4 regions of the Nosocomiicoccus massiliensis genome follow, and region 4 is predicted to be linked to each of the others. Evidence: riboswitches for the same ligand, from Rfam matches in the RefSeq annotation. Region 4 holds a riboswitch; each other region holds the start of a gene.
The links. A riboswitch is a leader RNA that binds a small molecule or an ion and turns the genes downstream of it on or off. The one in region 4 is predicted to bind S-adenosylmethionine.
Positions count from the first base shown of each region.

Region 1: another riboswitch for S-adenosylmethionine. It lies ahead of CJ229_RS05925 (methionine ABC transporter ATP-binding protein); the one in region 4 lies ahead of CJ229_RS08105 (methionine ABC transporter ATP-binding protein).
Region 2: another riboswitch for S-adenosylmethionine. It lies ahead of metK (methionine adenosyltransferase); the one in region 4 lies ahead of CJ229_RS08105 (methionine ABC transporter ATP-binding protein).
Region 3: another riboswitch for S-adenosylmethionine. It lies ahead of CJ229_RS04840 (methionine ABC transporter ATP-binding protein); the one in region 4 lies ahead of CJ229_RS08105 (methionine ABC transporter ATP-binding protein).

Region 1 covers NZ_CP136964.1:1,129,065-1,134,889, forward strand. Annotated here, with positions in the region: gene CJ229_RS05910 (MFS transporter) at 1-617, opposite strand, end outside; gene CJ229_RS05915 (MetQ/NlpA family ABC transporter substrate-binding protein) at 1,149-1,961, opposite strand; gene CJ229_RS05920 (methionine ABC transporter permease) at 1,985-2,635, opposite strand; gene CJ229_RS05925 (methionine ABC transporter ATP-binding protein) at 2,619-3,653, opposite strand; SAM riboswitch class I at 3,727-3,829, opposite strand; gene CJ229_RS05930 (YceI family protein) at 3,903-4,418, opposite strand; gene CJ229_RS05935 (alpha/beta hydrolase) at 4,443-5,042, opposite strand; gene CJ229_RS05940 (ring-cleaving dioxygenase) at 5,052-5,825, opposite strand, start outside.
Region 2 covers NZ_CP136964.1:595,695-601,519, forward strand. Annotated here, with positions in the region: gene CJ229_RS03020 (nuclease-related domain-containing protein) at 1-254, opposite strand, end outside; gene metK (methionine adenosyltransferase) at 345-1,520, opposite strand; SAM riboswitch class I at 1,604-1,715, opposite strand; gene pckA (phosphoenolpyruvate carboxykinase (ATP)) at 1,852-3,426, shown strand; gene ytkD (RNA deprotection pyrophosphohydrolase) at 3,541-4,002, opposite strand; gene yidD (membrane protein insertion efficiency factor YidD) at 4,072-4,296, shown strand; gene menE (o-succinylbenzoate--CoA ligase) at 4,280-5,671, opposite strand; gene CJ229_RS03050 (YebC/PmpR family DNA-binding transcriptional regulator) at 5,791-5,825, shown strand, end outside.
Region 3 covers NZ_CP136964.1:899,970-905,794, reverse strand. Annotated here, with positions in the region: gene CJ229_RS04860 (alpha/beta hydrolase) at 1-584, shown strand, start outside; gene CJ229_RS04855 (Cof-type HAD-IIB family hydrolase) at 579-1,421, opposite strand; gene CJ229_RS04850 (acetamidase/formamidase family protein) at 1,437-2,336, opposite strand; gene CJ229_RS04845 (GNAT family N-acetyltransferase) at 2,481-2,990, shown strand; SAM riboswitch class I at 3,063-3,165, shown strand; gene CJ229_RS04840 (methionine ABC transporter ATP-binding protein) at 3,221-4,237, shown strand; gene CJ229_RS04835 (methionine ABC transporter permease) at 4,230-4,883, shown strand; gene CJ229_RS04830 (MetQ/NlpA family ABC transporter substrate-binding protein) at 4,888-5,691, shown strand; gene CJ229_RS04825 (aminotransferase class I/II-fold pyridoxal phosphate-dependent enzyme) at 5,695-5,825, shown strand, end outside.
Region 4 covers NZ_CP136964.1:1,542,015-1,547,839, reverse strand. Annotated here, with positions in the region: gene CJ229_RS08120 (DUF4870 domain-containing protein) at 230-592, opposite strand; gene CJ229_RS08115 (MetQ/NlpA family ABC transporter substrate-binding protein) at 732-1,535, opposite strand; gene CJ229_RS08110 (methionine ABC transporter permease) at 1,550-2,230, opposite strand; gene CJ229_RS08105 (methionine ABC transporter ATP-binding protein) at 2,227-3,246, opposite strand; SAM riboswitch class I at 3,345-3,450, opposite strand; gene CJ229_RS08100 (thioredoxin family protein) at 3,476-3,799, opposite strand; gene gcvH (glycine cleavage system protein GcvH) at 3,856-4,236, opposite strand; gene CJ229_RS08090 (Spx/MgsR family RNA polymerase-binding regulatory protein) at 4,317-4,676, opposite strand; gene aroD (type I 3-dehydroquinate dehydratase) at 4,669-5,355, opposite strand; gene CJ229_RS08080 (hypothetical protein) at 5,429-5,825, shown strand, end outside.

The sequences.
Region 1 (5,825 bases), 410 kb from region 4:
ATACTCGAAATTTCTTCGTTTTTTTCCTCAATCTGATTCTGTTGTTTAAATTTTAAATTAAAGTCAAAACTTAATGCGATGATATTAAATACAATAAAAATCATAATCATTATTTCAAATGAAAAAATTCCAATTAAAGCACCTGCTATAATGGGTCCTAAAAGTGATGCAGATTCTGTTAGTATAGACGAGTATCCATATACTTTTTGAACTTTATCAACATTAAATAATGCAGTAATCGCTGACTGAAAAGCATTCCCAACAAAAGATCCTGTAATCGTCAGTAGTGCCGTAGTAATATACAAAGCGACTAAATTAAATCCAAAATAGTATGTATAGACTAATAATCCTATTAATATAAGAGGATCAAGTGCTTCACCCAGGATAATTATACTTTTCTTGTTTCTAGAATCTGATATCACACCTGCTACTGGTAAGAATAATAGTGATATAAGAGTAAAAATTATTAAGTTAATAGACGAATATATAGCGGAACCAGTGTAATACATAATGTAAAACGATACTGCAAATGTATAAGTGTTACTACCAAAAGCAAGAAATGCGCGACTGAGTAAATATAAAATTAAGTTTTTATTCCAAAAACCTTCTTTAGTCATTATTTCACTCCCTTTAATCAAAATAACTGTCTATAAATACATAGTAATTACAATCATTATTATTAAATCTATTCATTAATTCAATTAAACCTGAACCCCTAGATCTGCATTACTATTACCATAATTTTATATGGAATTACCCACTCTTTTCTTTCTCTTGTTCTAAATAATACACAATATAGAGAGCGGTTTCAACTTTAATTGAGCGAATATTTTAAGTTTTGGAATATTAAAGTCCGTTTTTCTATTACCTTACCTATTGGCATGTTCATCATTCATATAGTTATTATTTCAACTCACTAAAGAAAAAATTTTTCGATGAATTAAATTAAAAATTGTTTATAATGAGGTGTTTATAACATATGAAGAATTAGAAATAGCAATTAATATATCGATTATTATAAAAACTATACTATTCAGCTCAAATTAAAAGTATGCCTCCTGAATTCTTCAAGAGACATACCTTAAAACCAGCATAATTCCAAATAGTACATATTGGTTAACACATCATTATAAAACGTGGGTTTACTATTACCAACCGATATCTTCAAGTGGAATGAACGTCGGAATTAACGAACCGCCATAAGTATCTAAGATTAGTTGTTTCGTATCATCTTCTTGGAAAAGTTCAGCAATTCTATTCAGTGTTTCGTTATCTTTATCTTCAGCACGGACTGCGATAATGTTAACGTAAGGCGTCGCTGTGTCATCTTCTAAGAAGATAGAATCGTTTTGAATATCAAAACCTGCGTCACTTGCGATTCCGTTGTTGATCGCTCCAGCTGTAACGTCATCTAATGTTCTTGGAATTTGAGCTGGCGCAACTTCTTTAAATACGATGTTTTTCTTGTTTTCAACAATCGCATCTTCGATTGAATCTAAACCGTTATAGTTATCGACTAATTTAATAACTCCCGCTTCTTCTAAAAGCATTAACGCACGACCTTGGTTTGAAACGTCGTTTGGTAATGCGATTGTGTCTCCTTCTTTTAACTCACTTAAATCTTTGATTTTGTTAGAGTAAATTCCCATTGGTGCTAAGTTAGTCGTTGCGATCGGTACTAAGTCTAAATCTCTTTCTTTAATAAACTCATCGAAGTAAGCGACTGTTTGGAATGCGTTCGCATCGATATCACCGTCAGCAAGTGCAGTGTTTGGTTGAACGTAGTCATTAAACGATACGATTTCAATATCAATACCTTCTTTTTTCGCTTTTTCAGCGACAAAATCCCAAACTGTCGTGTCTGTACCACTAACTCCAATTTTCACTTTTTCGTTATTACCACATGCGCTAAGGACAACGATAGATATAAGTGCTAAAAATAATACATGTAATTTATTCATTATAAAATTTCCCCTTTTAATTTTTACTTTCTTCTAACTATTCTTGATAATCCATTTCCAAGTGACTGTAATCCTTGAACTAAAACGACGAGGATAACTACTGTGACTAACATCGTCATACCATCAAATCTTTGATAACCGTAAGTAATGGCTAAGTCTCCAATTCCTCCACCACCAACAGTTCCAGCCATCGCTGATGCTCCGACTAAACCGATCGTAGCGATTGTGAAGTTTAAGATGAGTGAACCTAACGCTTCCGGGATAACGAATCTAAAGATGGTTTGTAGAGGCGTTGCGCCCATCGCATCTGCCGCTTCAAGCACACCGTCATCTACTTCTAGTAGCGATGATTCTACGAGTCTCGCAACATATGGTCCTGCATAGACGACCATCGGTACAATCGCAGCAGCTGTTCCAATTGAGCTTCCGACGATGAGTCTCGTAAACGGTATAATTGCAACGAGTAAGATGATAAATGGTATTGATCTTAAAATGTTAATAACGAAACTAAGTATAGTGAATGTTATTTTTTCTTCTAAAATTCCACCATTCCTTGTGACGTATAATAGCACCCCAAGTGGAATCCCAAGTAAAATACTAAAGACAAACGATATCGTCACCATTTGAAGTGTTTCAACGAGTGCACTTAAAATTCGATCAGTACTCACTAGCATTTCTTGTCACCTCACTATATAAGACCTCTTGTTCTGTTAAAAATGCTTTAACTTTCTCGATTTCATCCGCTTCACCGATAAATTCGACAATTAGATTACCAAACGGTGTACGTTGAAGCTCTGTAATGTTTCCAAACAACACGCTCGCTTCAACGTCATAGCGTTTTGACAATTGACTAAGTATGGGTTTGCCTGCACTATCTGCGATGAAATTGAGTCGGTAAATATGACGTTTTTTCTCATCACTTAATAGTCTAAGTACGAAGTCCGGAACTTCGCTATGCATGACTGTGTTTACGAATTTAACACCCGTTCTCGTGCTTGGATTTGAGAATATATCAAACACGCTGCCAGACTCTATCACTTCACCGTTTTCCATAATCGCAACTTTGTCGCAGATTTCTCTCACGACGCTCATTTCGTGTGTGATGAGTAAAATCGTAATGTTATATTCTTCATTTACTCTCTTAAGTAAAGATAAAATCGATGCTGTCGTTTCAGGGTCTAAAGCACTCGTCGCTTCGTCACAGAGTAAAATTTTTGGTTGTGTTGCGAGCGCTCTTGCGATTCCGATACGTTGTTTTTGACCACCTGACAACTCATCTGGGTAATTCTGTGCTTTATCCTTTAAACCGACGAAATCAAGGAGTTCGTTTACTCTTTTTTCAACTTCTTCTTTCGGTGTACCAGATAAAATTAGCGGCATTGCCACGTTTTTAAATACTGTTTTTGAATTCAGCAAGTTAAAATGTTGGAATATCATACCGATATCTTTTTTAATCTCACGAATTTCTTTACTATTCGCTTTGCTTAGATGTTTACCATCTACGATGACTTCGCCACTTGTCGGCGTCGTTAAGTGGTTGATCGTACGGAGTAACGTACTTTTCCCAGCGCCACTAAAGCCGACAATACCGTATATTTCACCTTCTTTAATATCCAGTGAAACGTTTTTTAGTGCTTCGGTTGTTACACCTTTACGATTAAATGTCTTTGAGACATTTTCAATTTGAATCACAAAATTCACCTTCCAACGCAAATTACAAAATAAAAAACCCTATTTTTATATAGATAAAAATAGGGTCGCACTATTCTTATCTACTAGCTAAACGCTACTGGAATTGGCACAACACATATAAAATGCTCGCTGCCGAGGCTTCAAAGGGCCAGTCCCTCCACCTCTCTGGATAAGATAAATTAAATTGTTGGATATAACTGTAATTCATTCAAAAACGAATGTCAACATGTTTTCTGAAAATTATACAAATTATTCTGCGATTTCGAATTCTGCACCGATTTCAAATTTGACGTCTTTACCTACCATGACGCCTCCAGCTTCTAACGCTTGGTTCCAAGTAAGTCCATATTTTTCGCGGTTGATCGTACCTCTTAAAATAACTCCCGTCACGTAAGAATCTGTAAATGGATTTTTGTGCACGCCGTTATGTTCAAATTCAAAAGTTTCTTCATGAACTTCATCTTTTATTTTTAAATCACCTGTAATCGTATTGTCCGTCACTGATTTTGAGACGAATTCTATTTCAGGGAATTTTTCTACATCGAAAAAGTCTGCGGATCTTAAATGATTGTCACGATCTGCATTTTTAGTTTCGATTGAATCTACATACGCAATTCCTTTAACTTGTAATGTGCTTAAGTCTTCAAGATCACCTGAAATTTCTCCATCAAATTCTGTGAATCTACCTTTCACTGTAGATACCATCATATGTTTTACAGAAAATTCTACTGAGCTGTGTGATTTGTCTAATTTAAATGTTGTCATTTTAATTCCTTCTTCCTTATAAATTTAATGATTTAATAACCATGTTTTTGCTTTCTCAACTGCATCAGTTGTAATTTCATGTCCATTTACATGAACTGTTGTTACTTTTGCTCCACGTGAAGTAAAAAGTTGTTCTACATATTCGTTATCTTCTAGTGTCACCATTGGATCGTTATCCCCGACTGATAAAAACACTTTTAGGTTCGACATATCTTTACTGTTATCAGTTAGATCTAATGGATAAAGTGGTGCGAATAATATCGAGCGCTTAATATTAACGTCCTCACGTAGTAGTAAGTGAATTGTGATATTTGCGCCATTTGAAAATCCAACTGGAATTAGATCCTTTAGGTCGAACCCTTCAGATTTTGATATTTCTTGTAGAAAATCGAGCAATTCTTGCCCTCTATAATTTAAATCTTCTAAGTCATACTGACCGAAACTAAGTCGTTTAAAATATCGGTTCATGCCATTTTCTTGAACATTACCTCTAACTGATAACACGCCATATGAATCATCTAACATGTTTGCGAGTGGCAGTAATCCTCTTTCGTCTGATCCTGTTCCGTGTAGAAGTAAGAATATCGGTTTACCTTTTTGGCCTTTGTTAAATATATAGTGCATAACATTCACCTACTTCCTAGAAGTGTCAAACGGACGAATTCTCGTTTCGATATCTTCACGTCTATGTTCTAAAGCTGGCGGCAATGCTAATGATTCACCGAGTGTTTCGTATGGTTCATCGGTCATAAATCCTGGTCCATCTGTTGAGATTTCAAAGAGAATATGACCAATTCTTGCGTATAACGCTTTAAAATAAAATCGATCGATGATTCCTGAGTTAGGCACACGGTGTTCTTTATAGCGCTGAACCCAGTTATTCAATGCTTCATCATCTTTTACGCGAAATGCCACATGGTGAATTTCTCCATAACCTTGTTTAGAGTCTTCACTCTCTTCATCGTGGAACACGTGCAATTCAGCTCCATTACCGCCTTCACCCATCGTTAAAATAGTATACGTGTCATTCTTAGATACAACTTCCATGTCGTACACATTTTGTAACATGTCAATAAACGCATCATAATAACTGACTTTAATTACCATTGGACCTAGACCGTATATCGCGTATTCTTTTGGCACAGGTCCATTTTCCCACGGAATTCCTGCTTGAACACCTCTGTTATCTTCGTCAGATATAAGTTGATAGTATTGCTCATCATCATCTTCAAAGCGTAAAACTTTATGCCCATTAAATTCAGTGATTTCTTCGTGTGTGACATTAAATGTTTCAAAACGTTTTTTGTAATATTCAATTGCCGCGTCACTTGGTACGCGAAATGACGTTCTATAGAGAGAGTTTGTGCCTTTTTTACCTTTAACTTGATTTGGGAAATCAAAAAATGT
Region 2 (5,825 bases), 740 kb from region 4:
TTGTTTAAAAGTGTTGTATCTTCTAAATATTTTTCATTTAAGTGAGACACTTCTTTTTTATGTGCCATGCGTTCATCTTCTTGATTTTTAACATAGCTTTCGATGAGTGTTTCTTCTTTCTTTTTATATAATCTTTCATTTTCTTCAACTTCGTTACGATGTTTCACGTAGTAAATTAAAAATGAAATAATAACTATAAGTAACAAAGCTGCAACAATAATAAATAGAGGCTCTGTTAGTATTTCTGTTGACATAAAACTCACTTTCCTTTCAATTAACTTTGTTAATTATACCAATAATTTAAATAGAAATAAAATTAAAACAGCTCATGATGAGCTGTTTTACTAATTAAGATATGATTTTAAAGTATCTACTTTATCGAGTGCTTCCCATGGGACGTCGATATCGTGACGACCGAAGTGTCCGTAACTTGCTGTTTGTTTATAAATCGGACGCTGTAAATCTAACATTTCAATAATACCGTCTGGAGTTAACGTAAATTCATTGCGTACTGCGGCTGCAATTTTTGAATCTTCGATTTTACCTGTTCCAAATGTATTTACTGAAATCGAGACAGGTTCAGCAACACCAATCGCATATGATAACTGAATTTCACACTGTTTAGATAAACCACTTGCAACGATATTTTTAGCAATGTAACGCGCTGCATAAGCTGCAGATCTATCTACTTTAGTTGGGTCTTTTCCACTAAATGCTCCCCCACCATGTCGTGCATAACCACCGTAAGTATCGACAATAATCTTACGTCCAGTTAATCCTGCATCTCCATGTGGTCCACCGATAACGAATCGACCTGTCGGGTTAATGATCATCCGAGTATCCTCGTCGATGAGATTTTCATCAATAACATAATCGATAACTTCACGCTTAATATCTTCTTTAATTTCACTATGTGCGACTTTTTCATCGTGTTGTGTGGATAAGACGATTGTATCTACACGTAACGGCTGATTATTTTCATCGTATTCGACAGTGACTTGAGTTTTTCCATCTGGTCGAAGGTAGTCTAAAACATGCGTTTTACGTACTTCTGTTAGACGACGCGCGAGTTTATGCGCTAAAGTAATTGGAAGTGGCATAAATTCCTCAGTTTCGTCTGTCGCGTAACCAAACATTAAACCTTGGTCACCTGCTCCAGTAGTTCCGCTCTCTTTTGATTCGTTATCCCCTTCTCCATCAACTCCTTGAGCAATATCGACTGACTGCTCATCAATTCCTGTTAATACAGACATCGTTTTATAATCATATCCGTATTCAGCATTCGTATAACCAATTTCTTGTACCGTGTTTCTAACGATTTTAGGAATGTCGACGTACGTAGACGTTGAAATTTCTCCAACAATCATTGCAAGACCAGTGTTTACAACAGTCTCACATGCAACACGTGCATCTTTATCGTCTTTAATAATCTCGTCTAAAATCGCATCTGAAATTTGGTCTGCAACTTTATCTGGATGACCTTCTGTTACAGACTCTGACGTAAATAATCTACGTTCCATTATATTTTCTCCTTAAAATATATTAGCTATCTCTTTCGATAAAAAAAGCCTTTTCTCACACATAGAGAAAAGGCCACCCTTTTCTCTTATCGTTCAGAAATCATTATTTCTGCAACCTTTAGCACCATTCTTCTACGTTAGAAGGGGTTGCTGGGCTTCACAGGGGGTATTCCCTCCACCGACTCTTGATAAGAGATAACTTGTTTACTAGAATACACAACATCAATGAAATTATCAAGTACTTTTAAAACATATCTCGATTCGGTGGAATCTTTTAGTATCTTGTATTAAAATATTAGATGATAAACAAAATTTGGAGGAAATTTATATAATGTCAAACTCTGTGAAAAGAATCGAAGCACTTGTACAAAAAGATTCAACAAACAACCAATTATCTCGTGCAGAGCTTGTAGAAGCCGCATCTAGAAGAAAAGAAGGTAAAATTGCATCGAGCGGTGCATTCACTGCAACAACTGGTAAATATACAGGTCGTAGCCCTAAAGACCGCTTCATCGTTGAAGACGATGTGACAAGAGACACTGTAGATTGGGGAGAAGTAAACCAACCAATTAGTGGTGAAGTGTTTGATGCACTACTCGACAAAGTGTTAGATCACTTAGATAGTAAAGATGAATTATTCGTATTTAACGGATATGCAGGTGCAGATACGGATTCACGTTTAAACATCCGTGTCGTAAACGAATTCGCATGGCATAACTTATTCGTAAAAGCTTTATTTATCGATCCTGAGACAAAAGAAGAAGGTTTAAACATTTCACCTGACTTTACAATTGTTTCTGCACCATCATTTAAAGCAGATCCATCTGTAGATGGTACGAACTCTGAGACATTTATTTTAGTGAACTTTGAAAAGCAAATCGTTTTAATCGGTGGAACTGAATACGCTGGAGAGATGAAAAAATCTATCTTCTCTGTAATGAACTACCTACTTCCTCAAAAAGGTATTTTAAGTATGCACTGTTCAGCAAACGTCGGAGAAAATGATGACGTAGCGTTATTCTTCGGATTATCTGGTACAGGTAAAACGACACTTTCTGCAGATCCAAATCGTGGTCTAATCGGTGACGATGAGCACGGTTGGAACGAACACGGTGTATTTAACATCGAAGGTGGATGCTACGCAAAAGCAATCAACTTATCTGAAGAGAAAGAACCTGAAATTTACCGTGCAATTAAATTCGGAAGTGTATTAGAGAACGTTATTTTAGATGATGAAAGAGATCCAGACTACGATGATAATTCTCTAACTGAAAATACACGTGCAGCGTATCCAATTAAACACATCGACAATGCGGTATTACCATCAAAAGCTGGTCACGCGAAGACAATCGTATTCTTAACAGCCGACGCTTTCGGAGTACTCCCTCCAATTGCGAAATTAACAAAAGAACAAGCAATGTACCACTTCTTAAGTGGATTTACATCAAAACTTGCAGGAACTGAACGCGGAGTAACATCTCCTGAACCAGTATTCTCAACGTGCTTCGGTGCACCATTCTTACCATTACACGCATCAGTATATGCAGATAGACTTGGTGAATTAATCGATGAACATGACGTTTCAGTTTACCTTGTAAACACTGGTTGGACTGGTGGAGAATACGGTGTTGGTGAACGTATGAACTTAAAATACACACGTAAAATGGTTTCAGACGCTGTTGAAGGCGAACTTAAAAACCATGAGTTTGTTACTGATGAAACATTCGGCTTACAAATTCCAACAGAAATCGAAGGCGTTCCTAGCGACGTATTAAATCCTAGAAAAACATGGGCAGATAAAGATGCTTACGACAAAGTAGCAGGTCAACTGATTGACTCATTTAAAGAAAACTTCAAAAAATTCGGTGATGATGTAAAAGAAATCGCTGAAAAAGGCGGATTTTAATCTCTTTTTATAAGATTAAACGCACATTGATTAAATAATCAATGTGCGTTTTTCTATTAATTTATGACCTTTGTCCAGCTTTTTTCATTTTGTCCTAAACCATGGATTAAGATATTATTCATAATTACACTCCCTACTATTAACTTTACGATATAAATATAAAATACAATCATCTTTAAGTAATCGACTTTTATCGGTTTCTTTTATTTCTTCAACGGAGTGAAACAATATCGGACCTTTCGTTTCTAAATAGTCACTTTTTTCTTCTATATCAGATAACTCTACGCGATAGACCGCTTTATAAAACGGTGTTGTTTCGTGAACTTTATACGTCCCGAGATACTCGACAGTTTTAACGACTCCCCCAGTCTCTTCAAATACTTCACGTTTTAACGCTTCTATAATCGTTTCACCCGCTTCTACTTTTCCTCCTGGGAATTCAATACCACGTGTTTTATGTCGAGTAAAGACATATTTATTATTATAAATTGGAATCGCAAGACAATGTGTCGCTTCAATTGATTCATCAAAAAACAACTCTACTACATTACCATTGTCATCTATAAACTGCTTCATCTGCTCACCTCAATTGAAATTAAAGTTGCTATTCTGTTATATTAAATTTAATAAGAAAAGATGGTGCATATGAAAAAAATAATCTTACAAATGATTCGCTTTTATCAGCGGTATATTTCACCTATGTCTCCCCCATCATGTCGATTTTACCCGACGTGTTCTCAATATGCGATTGAAGCGGTGGAAGAACATGGTGCATTTAAAGGGAGTTATTTAGCTGTTCATCGTATTTTAAAATGTCATCCGCTTCATAAAGGTGGATTTGATCCTGTCCCTCCTAAAAAGAAGAAGTAGATGTATTGATATACGCCTCTCGGTTTAATTTTCTAGAAATTTTACCAGATGGCGTATATTTTATTTCTTTAACGACAATAATTTCTTTTGGATGCTTATAACGTGCTAAATGTGTGTTAAAAATATTGATGAGTGTTCTTTCATCAATATTTTCCTCAATGAGTAAAACAGGAACTTGTCCCCACTCTTCATCTTCTTTTTTAACAACGACACACGTTTTTAAGTCCGTATATTGTAAGACGATATCCTCGATTTCTTTTGGATAAATATTTTCTCCACCACTAATAATTAAATCATCTCTACGATCTAATATATATAAATATCCACCTTTAACTTCGGCGATATCTCCAGTATTAAAAAAGCCATCTTCTGTAATCATTTCAGCATTTAAATATCCACTCGTGACATTTTCACCTTTAACGAGCAACTCATTATTCTCATTGACACGGATATTTTCATTGGTTTTACCTACCGTACCCGTTAATATATTGTCATCATCATAGGATACAATAACAATTTGAGAACACGTTTCTGTCATACCAAAACTATTAAATACCGGTAATTTAAATTGAAGTGCCTCGTTTAGTAATTTAGGTGTCGTATTTGCTCCACCCATTAAAATCGCTTTTAAGCGAGATAAATCCGTGCTATGAATCATTTTGTCGTTCATAATCCGAGATAACATAATCGGTACAAACGACGTATGTGTCACTTTATAGCGTTCAATATCATTTAAAACGTGTTTAGAATCGAATCTATTATGGATAATTAACGTACACCCTGAAATTACTGCACGCATTAATATCGAAAAGCCCGAGATGTGAAATATCGGATTGACCATGAGCCATGTACTATTCTCATCATAATTTAACCCATTCATCGCATTTATATGAGACGCATAATGGTTTAAATACGTTTGAGTCACGGCTTTCGGTCGTCCTGTCGTCCCACTCGTAAACATGATTGATAATATATCATCATCATTTGCTTCAACCTCTTCATATGATGCTTTATCGTGCTGTATGATTTCTCTATAGTAGATGACGTTTACGTTCACTTTATTTAAAACGTCTGAGTCAATCGTTGAAAAAATTGTATCGACATTAACGTCCATTAGTTGATTGTTAATTTCTTCAGATGAAAGACGTGTGTTCACCATGACGATTTCGATATGACGCTCAATTAAACTATGTATTAAAATCGCACTATCTACACTGTTATCTATAAATAACCCAACTCTTTTAATGTTAGGAATTCTTTGAGAGAGATCGTGTACTTTATCTTGTAATTGTTTATAAGTTAAGTGTAAGTCTTCGTAAATGACCGCGATCTTTTCCGGATAATTTTTTGAATTACGGTGAAGCCAGTGATTCAATGTAAACACTCCTTTAACTATCCTATTATATCAAATCTTTAAAGTGACTCGTATCATTTAGACAATCATTAGAAAAAATGATAAATTATAATTAAGAAAACAACGAGGGAGACGAAATTATGGCAGGCCATTCAAAATGGAATAACATTAAACA
Region 3 (5,825 bases), 640 kb from region 4:
ATTCTGAAGAAACATTAATTCTCCTTCACGGTACCGGTGGACGCGAGACAGATTTGCTCGACATCGCAGCAACGGTAAATAGTTCAGCAAATATTTTAGCATTTCGTGGAGACGTACTTGAAGGTCAACAACTTCGTTACTTTAAACGAATTCATCCTAAAAAATATGATGAAGACAGTTTAAAAAATGAAGGTCAAAAGTTATACGATGAAATTAAAAAATTATTTGAATTATATGACTTAGACTTAAATAAAGGATTTATTATCGGATATTCTAATGGCTCAAATATTGCCAGCCACGTATTATTAAACTATCCGTTACCGATATTTGGTGCATTTTTAATGCATCCAGCTTACTATTCAGAACAAATGCGAGACATAGATTTAAGCCATTTAAATGTGTTAATTACAGCTGGAGCAAGAGACTTTAAGACGTCAGCTGGTGATGCGTTTAAAGTAAAGCAATTATTTGAAGAACGAAATGCAAACGTACAAATTGAACTCACCGATGGTGGTCATGAAATACATTCGGACGAACTGATGCAAGGTCATGTATTTTATATTCAAAAAAGAAGCGCATTATAAGTAATGCGCTTCGAAATATTGTGCGAGACCTTCTTCTGCATTCGTAAATTCTGTTTTGTCATCGCTAAGGTCTTTTAACTCTTCAATCGCATGTTTCATTGCGACAGATTTCCCTGCGACTTTAAACATTGGGATATCGTTCATACTATCTCCGAATACATGAATGTCCGATAAATTTATATTAAAGTGTTCAGCAAGTACAGTGAGACCTGTACCTTTATCTACACCAGGAACCATAATTTCAGAGTTATGCACCGCTGTTTGATAGAGTGCATATTTTGTATTGTTGTCTGAATTTTGATCGAGTGTATTATAAAACTTCTTGATTTTATCTTTATAATTACTAAAGAAATATAGTTTAATAACGTCTGTTAAATCGATCGTATCTACCCACTGATTACTGTCTGTAATACTTCGGCTTGCACCGATTGTTTCGTACGCGAGTACATCTTCTTCAGGTGGATGAAGTAAATCTTCTAACGCGTATTCTTTATCTTGTACAAATGTAAACGGCCCGTCGTTTGTCGTATTGACTTCGTAATAGACATTTTGTTCTCTTGCGATAGAAATGACTTCTTCAATCGTTTCTTTTTTAAATGTCGAACTTCTTAGCACTTGACCTTGAGCAACAACAACAACGCCACTTGCTGCGACGTATCCGTCGACCGGTAAATCCTTAGGTAGCTTGGACGATAATGATTTCATTGAACGACCGGTTGCAATAAAAATGAGTATTCCCTTATCGTGCATTTTTTGTATGGCTTGTTCTAATCTTTTGCTAAATTTACCGTCATTCGTTAGAGCGGTACCGTCTAAATCGATTGCGACTGCCTTCATATTGAAAGCCTCCTATTATTTTAATTCAATGTTTAATTTGTCTAACACATATTGCGGCACGAAGAAACGTGCAGTTTTTAACGGGTCTACAACTTGGTTGATTTCTGTTTGCCCGACTAAACTCATTAGCATTGTCAGTTCTGGTAGTGTTAGTGGCGTTCTTGGCTCTAAAATATTTTGAATCATCACCTGTACGGACTGGTCAACAGCCTCGTCTAAACTTTCGTGAGACACAAATTGATAAATACCTTCATCGTTTACTAAAATTGGATGTTCAGTTTGAACGTTCTCCGCTTTTTCTAAAGTCACTGTAACAGATCCTTCAACTTCTAAACCACTTACAGAAACTTCACCGTCACCCATGGCACCGTGTAAGTCACCTAATCCAAATAATGCACCATCGTGATAGACAGGTAAGTAAAGCGTTGCGCCTGTAGTAACTTTAACAGAGTCCATGTTACCGCCATGGGTATCTGGTGTACCGTTGTTAATCGCCTCATCTTTTGGTGCGACACCAATCACTCCAACCATTTTGTTAATTGGAATTTCAATATCGTTAAAGAGGACAGTATCATCTTTAATATCGAGCACTTTAATCGTTGGTTCGTGTAAATATTTACCCATCACACCAGCATCAGGTACAGTTACCATGACGCCTTTATCGTCAATTTCAATGTCTTGAATCGTAACTTTTAAAACATCTCCAGCTTGAATACCACTGACAAAAATAGGTCCAGAGGCTGGGTTCATTTTATCCCAATCGAGTGTGTCAAACGCGTAATCCTCATCTTGAATTTGATTCGTAAAACAGTCGAGCGTGTCAATTTTAACAGTATCACCAACATCTACAGTTAACTTCGGTTCGTTATCTTTAGACATGTGATAAAAATAATGTTCGTTAGAAAGATGTTTCATCTAAAAATCCTCCTTAAATAATCAGTAATCAACTTCATTGTTACAAATAAACGAGAGCTTGTCTATTTAACTGATAAACAGACAAAGTGAGTGTAGAAAGTATAAATGTTACTATAGAAGTAGCATTAAAAAGGATGGGATACGATGAATTTAGAAATAAGAAAACCGAAAATTGAAGACGCAGAGTCAATCATTGAACATAAAATAAAAGTAACAAAAGAAAATCCAGACACACTCGCAACAGCGATAGAAAATCAGGAACCAGACTTAGAAGATCAAATAAACAAAATAAAAAACATCGGTGAAAACGACTTAAAACTCGTCGCATTAGATGGCGACACAGTCATTGGAATCATCAACATGTTCCACGACAAGCGCCATAAATTCCGTCACATCGCACAATTTGGAATTAGTGTTCAACATAAATACGCAGGACACGGTATCGGAAGCAAACTCATTCAAGAAGTCGTCGATTTCGCGACAGAAAACGATAATATCGAAAAACTAATCCTCACAGTATTTGGTAACAACGACGGCGCGATCAAACTATACGAACGATTCGGATTCGAAAGTGAAGCAACACTAAAAGATCAAGTCAAACTAAACAACGACAGCTACACAGACCTCATTTACATGTCCAAATGGGTGAAGTAGGAGTTTTCTAACAATTTCGAAAAAGTGTTGTAAAATAGCTCTATGTGGTATAAGATTGTTTTAATTGAATATTAAATATCCAGAGAACTCGAGGGATTTGGCCCAGTGACAGTTCAGCAGCGGGCTTTTTAAGTACTGTGCTAATTCCAACGAGCAGATGCTTGACAGATATCATTACAAACCATTTGCTTATTTTAGTAAATGGTTTTTTATTTTGAGGAGGAGTTTCCATGAGTCATATTGAATTGAAGGGCGTTAGTAAGACTTACGATGTCAAAGGTAAGTCTGTTGAAGCGGTTAAAACGACGGATTTATCGATTCGCTCAGGTGAGATTTTTGGACTAATCGGCTTTAGTGGCGCAGGTAAAAGTACGCTACTACGCCTCATTAACTTACTTGAAGTGCCGACAACGGGTGACGTCATTGTCGGTGACGATAATTTAACAAAACTTTCTAAAGATAAACTACGTGTTAAACGTCAAAAGATCGGAATGGTGTTTCAGCATTTTAATTTAATTAACAGTAAGACAGTTGCTGAGAACATTAAGTTTGTTTTAAAAGCAGCGAAATATCCGAAAGAAAGAATGGACGCACGAGTGGATGAGTTGTTAACACTCGTCGGACTTTCAGATAAAAGAGATGCGTTACCTAAAAATTTAAGTGGGGGACAAAAACAGCGTGTCGGTATTGCACGTGCACTTGCAAATGATCCAGAAGTTTTACTATGTGACGAAGCGACGAGTGCGTTAGACCCTGAGATTACAAAAGAAATTTTAAAGTTATTAAAAGAGATTAATAAAACACTCGGTCTCACGATTGTTTTAATTACGCATGAAATGGAAGTCATAAAAGAAATTGCACATCGCGTTGGAGTCATGTCTAACGGAGAAATCATTGAAGTAGACGATGTTTATAACATATTTAGTAATCCGACACATGAAGTGACGAAAGGTTTCGTTCAAGAAATTTATAACTTCCAAGTGCCACCACATATTAAGACAACAAACGAAAACCGAATCATTACGTTAAAATTCGCAAAAGATACAGCAGAAGAAAACCATTTAAATCAGCTGTATAAACTATTTGATTTAAACATTAGTATTTTAAACGGTCGCATCGAATATATTAACGGCGATCCACTCGGTTTACTTATGTTACAAGTGAGTGGTGACGAAGCGGAAATCGGAAGATTTTTTAAACATATCGATGACAGAATCGGATTAGAGAGGGCTGAGATTTATGGATAAGTTAGATATTATACTACCGCTACTGTACCGCTCATTTTTAGAGACGGTATTAATGGTGTCTATTTCAATTTTCTTTGCGGTATTAATCGGTTTACCACTTGGAATTTTACTTTTCATAACGAGCGAACGTCAGTTATTTAAAGTGAAGTCGCTAAACGTCATACTCGGGTTTATTGTAAACGTGATTCGTAGTTTTCCGTTTATCATTTTAATCGTTGCGATTATGCCGTTTGCTACGTGGTTAGTAAATGCGTCACACGGACCAGTATTTGCGTCAGTTGCGTTAAGTATCGCAGCGATTCCATTATTTGCAAGACTCGCAGAGTCGAGTTTTCATAGTATCGATAAAGGTGTCATTGAAGCGTGTATCGCTGGAGGCGCACCGTTATCACAGATTATTTTTGACGTGTTAATACCAGAATCAAAACGAAGTTTAACTCAAGCGATAACGTTAACGATTATTTCAATCATTGCATTTAGTGCGACAGCTGGAGTTGTCGGTGGTGGAGGTATAGGTGACCTCGCAATCCGCTACGGATATTACAGATACGATACGTTCGTCATGTTAATCACTGTCGTATTATTAATCGTTATCGTACAACTCGTTCAATGGATTGGTGACTTTTTAAGTCAGAGGGAGGGGTAAAACTATGCGTGGAATTATTACATTTTTAGCAGGATGTTTAGTCGTCATCGGTATTTCATCTTATTTATTGAGCGACAAACAAGGTGAAGTCATTACGATCGGTGCGACGAGTGGACCATTTACAGATATGGTCGAAAAAGCGATACGACCTGAATTAGAAGAGATGGGGTATACGGTGAAAGTCGTTGAATACTCTGACTGGATTCAACCGAATACAGCACTCGCGAATGGCGATATAGATGCAAACCTGTTTCAAAATATTACGTTTATGAATAACTATAATGAGAAAAACGATAAGAATTTAATTGATTTAATACAAGTGCCAACTGCACCGATGGGATTATATTCTGGTAAATATAAGTCGTTAGACGATATAGAAAACGGTAGTGAAGTTGCGTTACCACCAGACCCAGTAAATATGAGTCGTGCATTTATGGTGTTAGAAGATTCGGGGTTAATCGAACTAAAAGAGGGTTATGATATGTTTGATATCACAGAAAATGATATTATAAGTAATAAGATGAACCTCAAGTTTGTTTATCAAGATGCGGGGCAACTTCCGAGAAGTGTGGATCAAATTGGTTTATCACTCGTACCAGGGAACTTTGCTTTAGCGAGTAACATGAAGTTAGAAGATGCACTTATATTAGAAAATATGTCAGAATACTTTAGAAATAGAATCGTCGTTAACGATGACCTTGCATCAGATAAGATTCGTGAAGATTTAATAAAAGCCGTACAATCGGAAGGATTCAACAAAGTAATCGACGAGGAGTTCAAAGGTTTTGACAAACCGGAGGATGATTAACAAATGGCAAACAAACGTTTAATGCAGTTAGAAGGAGACTTCTTTATGTCTCTACGTAAGCGTCTAGAAAAGATTAAACTGGGCGACAAACCATTACTCAATATGTCAATCGGTGTACCGGATGGTCGTACGCC
Region 4 (5,825 bases):
TGTTGTTGTATCCCAAAATAGCGATAACACCATTCCCTAAAATTATATCTAACAAAAATTTCGCGATTCTGTTAGATATCCGGATATATTTAACATATTTCGGGATAACCTGTTCATTAAGATGAAAAACCGACGACGACGGATCGACAACATTGTCAGACAGTTTATCGTAAACTAAAACTCACCCTCCACACGAAAAAACACACGTGCTTAGGCACATGCGTTTTCCTTATTTAATGAATCTAATTGTAAGTGGTGGAAGATATCTTTCACCGTTAAATGATTTAATTGCTCCAATAATCGTGAATACTACAACCATGACTAATATAATAGGTGTCGTAATAAAGCCGATGAGAACTACAGTTAATATCGAAGAAACAAATGAATAGATTGAATACGAAATCGAGAAGTTTAGTACGTCAGCTAGTGCAGCACCCGTTTCTGGATCGTCGTCTTTCTTAACTGCCCATATAATTAACGGCGCAATGAATGCTGATACAAATAATGATAAGTACGATAGCATGACGATTTGTCCGTCAAACACAGGGCGTGTTTCATATGTGTATTCTGAATTACGTTCAAATTCATCCATTTAGATTACCTCCAGTAAATTCTTGATATGTAAATATACCCAGCTATCGAACAAATATAAACTTACGCTTTAATAAAAATATAAAAAATTCGTCTCTCCACACAAAAAAACACGACTTAAAAAGCCGTGTCTCTTCTCATTATTCCGCTGGAATGACTGCACCGTCATAATTTCCGTCGATGAATTTTTTGATTTCTTCACTTTGTAATACTTCTACAAGTGTTTTTAAGTTTTCGTTATCTTTGTCTGCGCTTCTTACAATTACAACGTTTACGTAGTCTGAGTCTGCCGCTTCAAGTTCGATTGCATCTTCTTTTGGTGATAATCCTGAGTCAATCGCGTAGTTTGCGTTGATAAAGAACACATCACCTTCGTTATTTTCGTATGCTTTGACCATGATTTCTGGTGCTGTTTTGTTGTCGAATACGAAGTTATGTGGGTTGTCTTCGATATCGTCGATTGTTGCTTCGATTGGGTCAACACCGTCTTTTAACGTAAGTAAACCGTGGTCGACGAAGAATTTAAGGATACGTCCTTCATCTGGCACGTTGTTTGAAAGCATAATTTTTGCTCCGTCTGGTAACTCTTCTAATGATTTATAATCGTTAGAATATACACCGATAGGCTCTAAGTGAACAGCTCCAATGTTTTCAAAGTCGAATCCTTCTTTTAATAAGTTGTTAAAGTATGGAATGTGTGCGAAGAATGTTGCATCTGCATCTTCACTGTCTAACATTTGGTTTGGTGTGTTGTAGTCGTTCACGACTTTAATGTCGAGATCGATTCCTTTTTCTTCTAATAATGGTTTTGCTTCTTCTAAAATTTCAGCGTGTGGTACTGGTGTCGCAACGACTGTTAATTTTTCGTTTGCTTCTTTTCCGCCACCACATGCAGCGAGTACTACTGTTAGTAATAATGTAAATGCAAATAATATTCTTTTCATAAATAAGTCTCCTCTTATCTTTTGTCGACTGCTTTTGATACAGTGTCTCCTATAATTTGAATGATAAAAACGATAATTAAAACAACGATTGTCGCAACGAGTGTCACGTCTGGTTGATTTCTCGTAAATCCGACCATGTATGCTAGACTTCCAAGACCTCCTGCTCCAATAACACCAGCCACTGCAGTTGAACCGACGAGCATAATCGCCGTTACTGTAATCCCTGAAATGAGTGCTGGAAGTGATTCAGGGAGTAGCACTTTCCAAATAATTTCGGTTTGTGTTGCTCCCATCGACTCAGCGGCTTCGATTACGCCCTTGTCGACTTCTTTTAATGCGATCTCAACGAGTCTCGCATAAAATGGAGACGATCCGATAATTAATGCCGGCATCGCTCCCCATACTCCCATCATCGTTCCCATAATTGCTTTTGTGAACGGTATGAGTAATATGATTAAAATGATAAACGGAATGGCACGAAATAGGTTAACGACAAATGATGTCGCACCGTACACCGGTTTAGAGGCAATTGCCTTACCTTTTGATGATTGAAATAAAATGACACCTAATATAATTCCTATGAAGAATGAAAATAGCGTCGCAATTCCTGTCATTGTCAGCGTTTCTATCGTCGCTTCGATTAGTGCATCGATTTTGACGTGTTCAAATCGGAACATTTCTTTTATATCGTTCATTTGATGACCTCCACTGACACATTTTCACGTTCAAACTGTTCAATAATTTTAGTTAACGTCTCACCTTGAACTTCAGTCGCAACGTATAGATGACCGTATGATGCGTCGTTTGTTTGTTTAATATTTCCTGATAAGACGTTCATGTCTAAGTCATACGTTTTGATTACTTGAGAGACGATCGGACGATTGGCTTTCGTACCGACAAATCCGAGTTTTAATACCGTCGAATTCGGGAAACTTTCTTTAATTGCTTTAATTTGAACGTCGACGTCTTCATCGTCTAAATCATCTTGTACAAATCGTTTTGTAACTGATGATTTTGGATTTTGGAACAATTCGATAATCGGTGCAACCTCGATGACTTTTCCATTTTCCATGACGGCTGCACGGTCGCAAATTTTACGAATCACTTGCATCTCGTGCGTGATCATGACGATTGTTAAGTCCAATTCTTCACGAATTTTTACGAGTAGATCGAGTATTTCATCTGTCGTTTGTGGGTCTAAAGCACTCGTCGCTTCGTCACATAGTAACACTTCCGGATGATTGCTAAGTGCTCTCGCGATACCGACACGCTGCTTTTGACCGCCGGATAATTCACTTGGATAGTTATGTTCTCTACCTTCTAAACCGACAAGATGAATTAACTCCGTCACACGAGCGTCCATTTCACTCTTTGATACACCTGCGATTTCAAGGGGGAGGCGAATGTTTTCATAGACTGTGCGAGACCATAACAAGTTAAAATGTTGGAAAATCATCGACACTTTTTGGCGCTTTTTACGTAATGCTTTTTTTGAAAGGGTGTTTATCGTGTCTCCACCGATTACAACGTCTCCACTTGAAAGTGTTTCTAAACCGTTAAGCATTCGGATTAGCGTAGACTTTCCAGCCCCGGAGTATCCGATAATACCGAAAATTTCTCCTTTTTCGATATGTAACGACACATCATCTACCGCATGGACGGTTTTCTTTTTCCCTTTAAAAACTTTAGTGACATTTTTAATATCAATCATCGCTTTGCCTCCAGTTATATCCGCTTAATAATTCTTTTTCACTTGAAGAAAATAAAAAATGCTTACTCAAAAATGAGTAAGCATAAATAACGTTCGCTTTCTCATCTTCGAATGATCTTGATCATTCAGTGAATTAGCACCTTGTCTATTTAGACGGTTGCCGTGGCTTCCTTGGGCACTTCCCTCCACCACTCTGGATAAGAATTATTAAGTTTGATTTATTGTAGCACTACGAATTTTCGTTGTCAACGTACTTTTTAAATATTTCGACAATTTTAGTCACCGACTCAAACGCGTACACTTCTTCTTGTAGTTTACCGTCTTTAAAGATTAACAGCGCCGGAACGCTGTGAATTTTATATTGCTGAATAAAAGCCTCATAATAGTTTAAATCGATCTTTGTGACGTTTACGTCTATGACTTTTGTTGCGATATTTAAAAAAGACTCTGCGAGTTTACACGTCGCACACATCGGCGTATACCCGTAGATCACTTCAACGCCGCTTCGTTTTATGATAGATGTTAGTTCTTCTTCTGTAATTTTTTGTTTCATTTTTTAAATCCTTTGAAAGAAAAAACTCTAGACATCGTCTAGAGTTCTTACATAAATTATTGTCCTGTCATTTCGTCGTAAGCTGCTGCATCCATTAACTCATCAAGTTCTGATGCATCTCTAAGCTTAACTTTTAACATCCAAGCTTCTTCGTATGGTGATTCGTTTACTAACTCAGGGCTGTCTTCGAGCTCTTCGTTTACTTCAAGTACTTCACCAGAAACTGGCGCATATAATTCAGATACTGTTTTTACAGATTCTACTGAACCGAAGTCGTCACCTTTTGCGATTTCGTCTCCTTCTTCAGGAAGCTCAACGAAAACGATGTCTCCTAATTCTGACTGTGCGAACTCAGTAATACCAATAGTTACTGTATCTCCGTCAACTTTTACCCACTCATGATCTTCTGAATACTTTAAGTTGTTTGGTGTTGCCAAAACAAAAACCCCCTAGTAATGAATAATTAATAATTGTATTATCTCACATAACTAACATATAGACAAATTAAATCAGAATGTTAATCATTTAAAACTGCGTCATATTGTTCTTCCTTAAATCCTAAAACGACAGCACTCTCTGTAACGAGCATCGGACGCTTGATAAGCATGCCATCACTCGACAGTAATTCAATTTTTTCATCGAATGACATCGTATCTAACTTTTCTTTTAAGCCGAGATCTTTGAATACTTTACCGCGCGTATTAAAAAAGTCATCGATTTCGTAATTATCTGCTTTACTAACGATGTCTTTTAGTTCGTATTCTGACGGTGGTTCTTCTACCATATCAATGACTTCTAAATTGATTCCTTTATCTTCTATATACTTTTTACCTTTACGACATGTTGAACATTTTTTATACTCGTAATATTTATTCATTATGTTTATATACCTCTCTTAACATTTTTATTTCCACTTGTCCTGGTGCTTGTGGCGTCTTTAAACAACCGTATGTGAAGGCTGAATTGTACGGCTCTTTTGCGACGCGTGTTATTTTACCCCTTTCCCCCATCGCGATGATAATAATCATATTTCCGTACTTTTCTTTATTTTCTTTTAATAATTCAAAGAGCAATTCGACGTCTTCATTATGTGATGGCATATATGCCACTTTACAATAGTCTGCAAATGATTCATACATCCCATCGATGATTGACTGTACCGTTTTTTCATCTGGCGTTTTTAGAAAATCATGATGGCTAAACAGTACTTCGATACTACGAGATTTTATGTGAGAAATAAACGCAGCCTCTCTATAACTATTGTACTGAATGTCGAGAATATCTAACGGGGCATGCGCTGAAATGTACTTAATATGTGACACGTAATCATCGTCACTACCATATCCACCTTCACTTTCCGTACGATATGTATACAAAATACGTTTATTTAATTCTCTTAACCCATAAAGTGCATCGATGATTTCTTCATCGTCCTCAAAATAATCGCCGCGAAATTCTAAAATGTCGAAATCATCTCGTGCGTGATGTAAGTCCTTTAACTCTTGTTGAAGTTCCGTCAAATTACGACTGCTTAACGTGACGACAATTTCCGTCATACTACCACTCTCATTTGTTTCTCATTTAAAAGAATGATACCATATTTTTAAACATTTAACGATAGGAGACGCTATGAAAAAATTACTGTTAAGCACTGTTCTAATCGTATTTATTGCAGGTTGTAGTACAGATAACGAAGCTGACGTCAGAGAAGAACCAAGCGACAATACGACAGAAAAAACTGAAGTGAAAGAAGTTAAAGTATCGCCTGAAAAGAAAATCGAAAATGATACGCGTAACGATATCGGGAAAATCGTCACAATCGACGGCATCGACTTCACTGTGAAATCGAGTCAATTAACAGATGAAAGAATCGAAGATCATTTTGAATCGTTTGAATATGTATTAGAGCTTGAAGTGTATTATAAAAACAATACAGACAAAAACTTCCCAGCAGGACGTGACGTCTCAGTACAAGTGAATGATAAAGAAGCGACGTACTATGATTTAGACAGCTCGATATTACAAG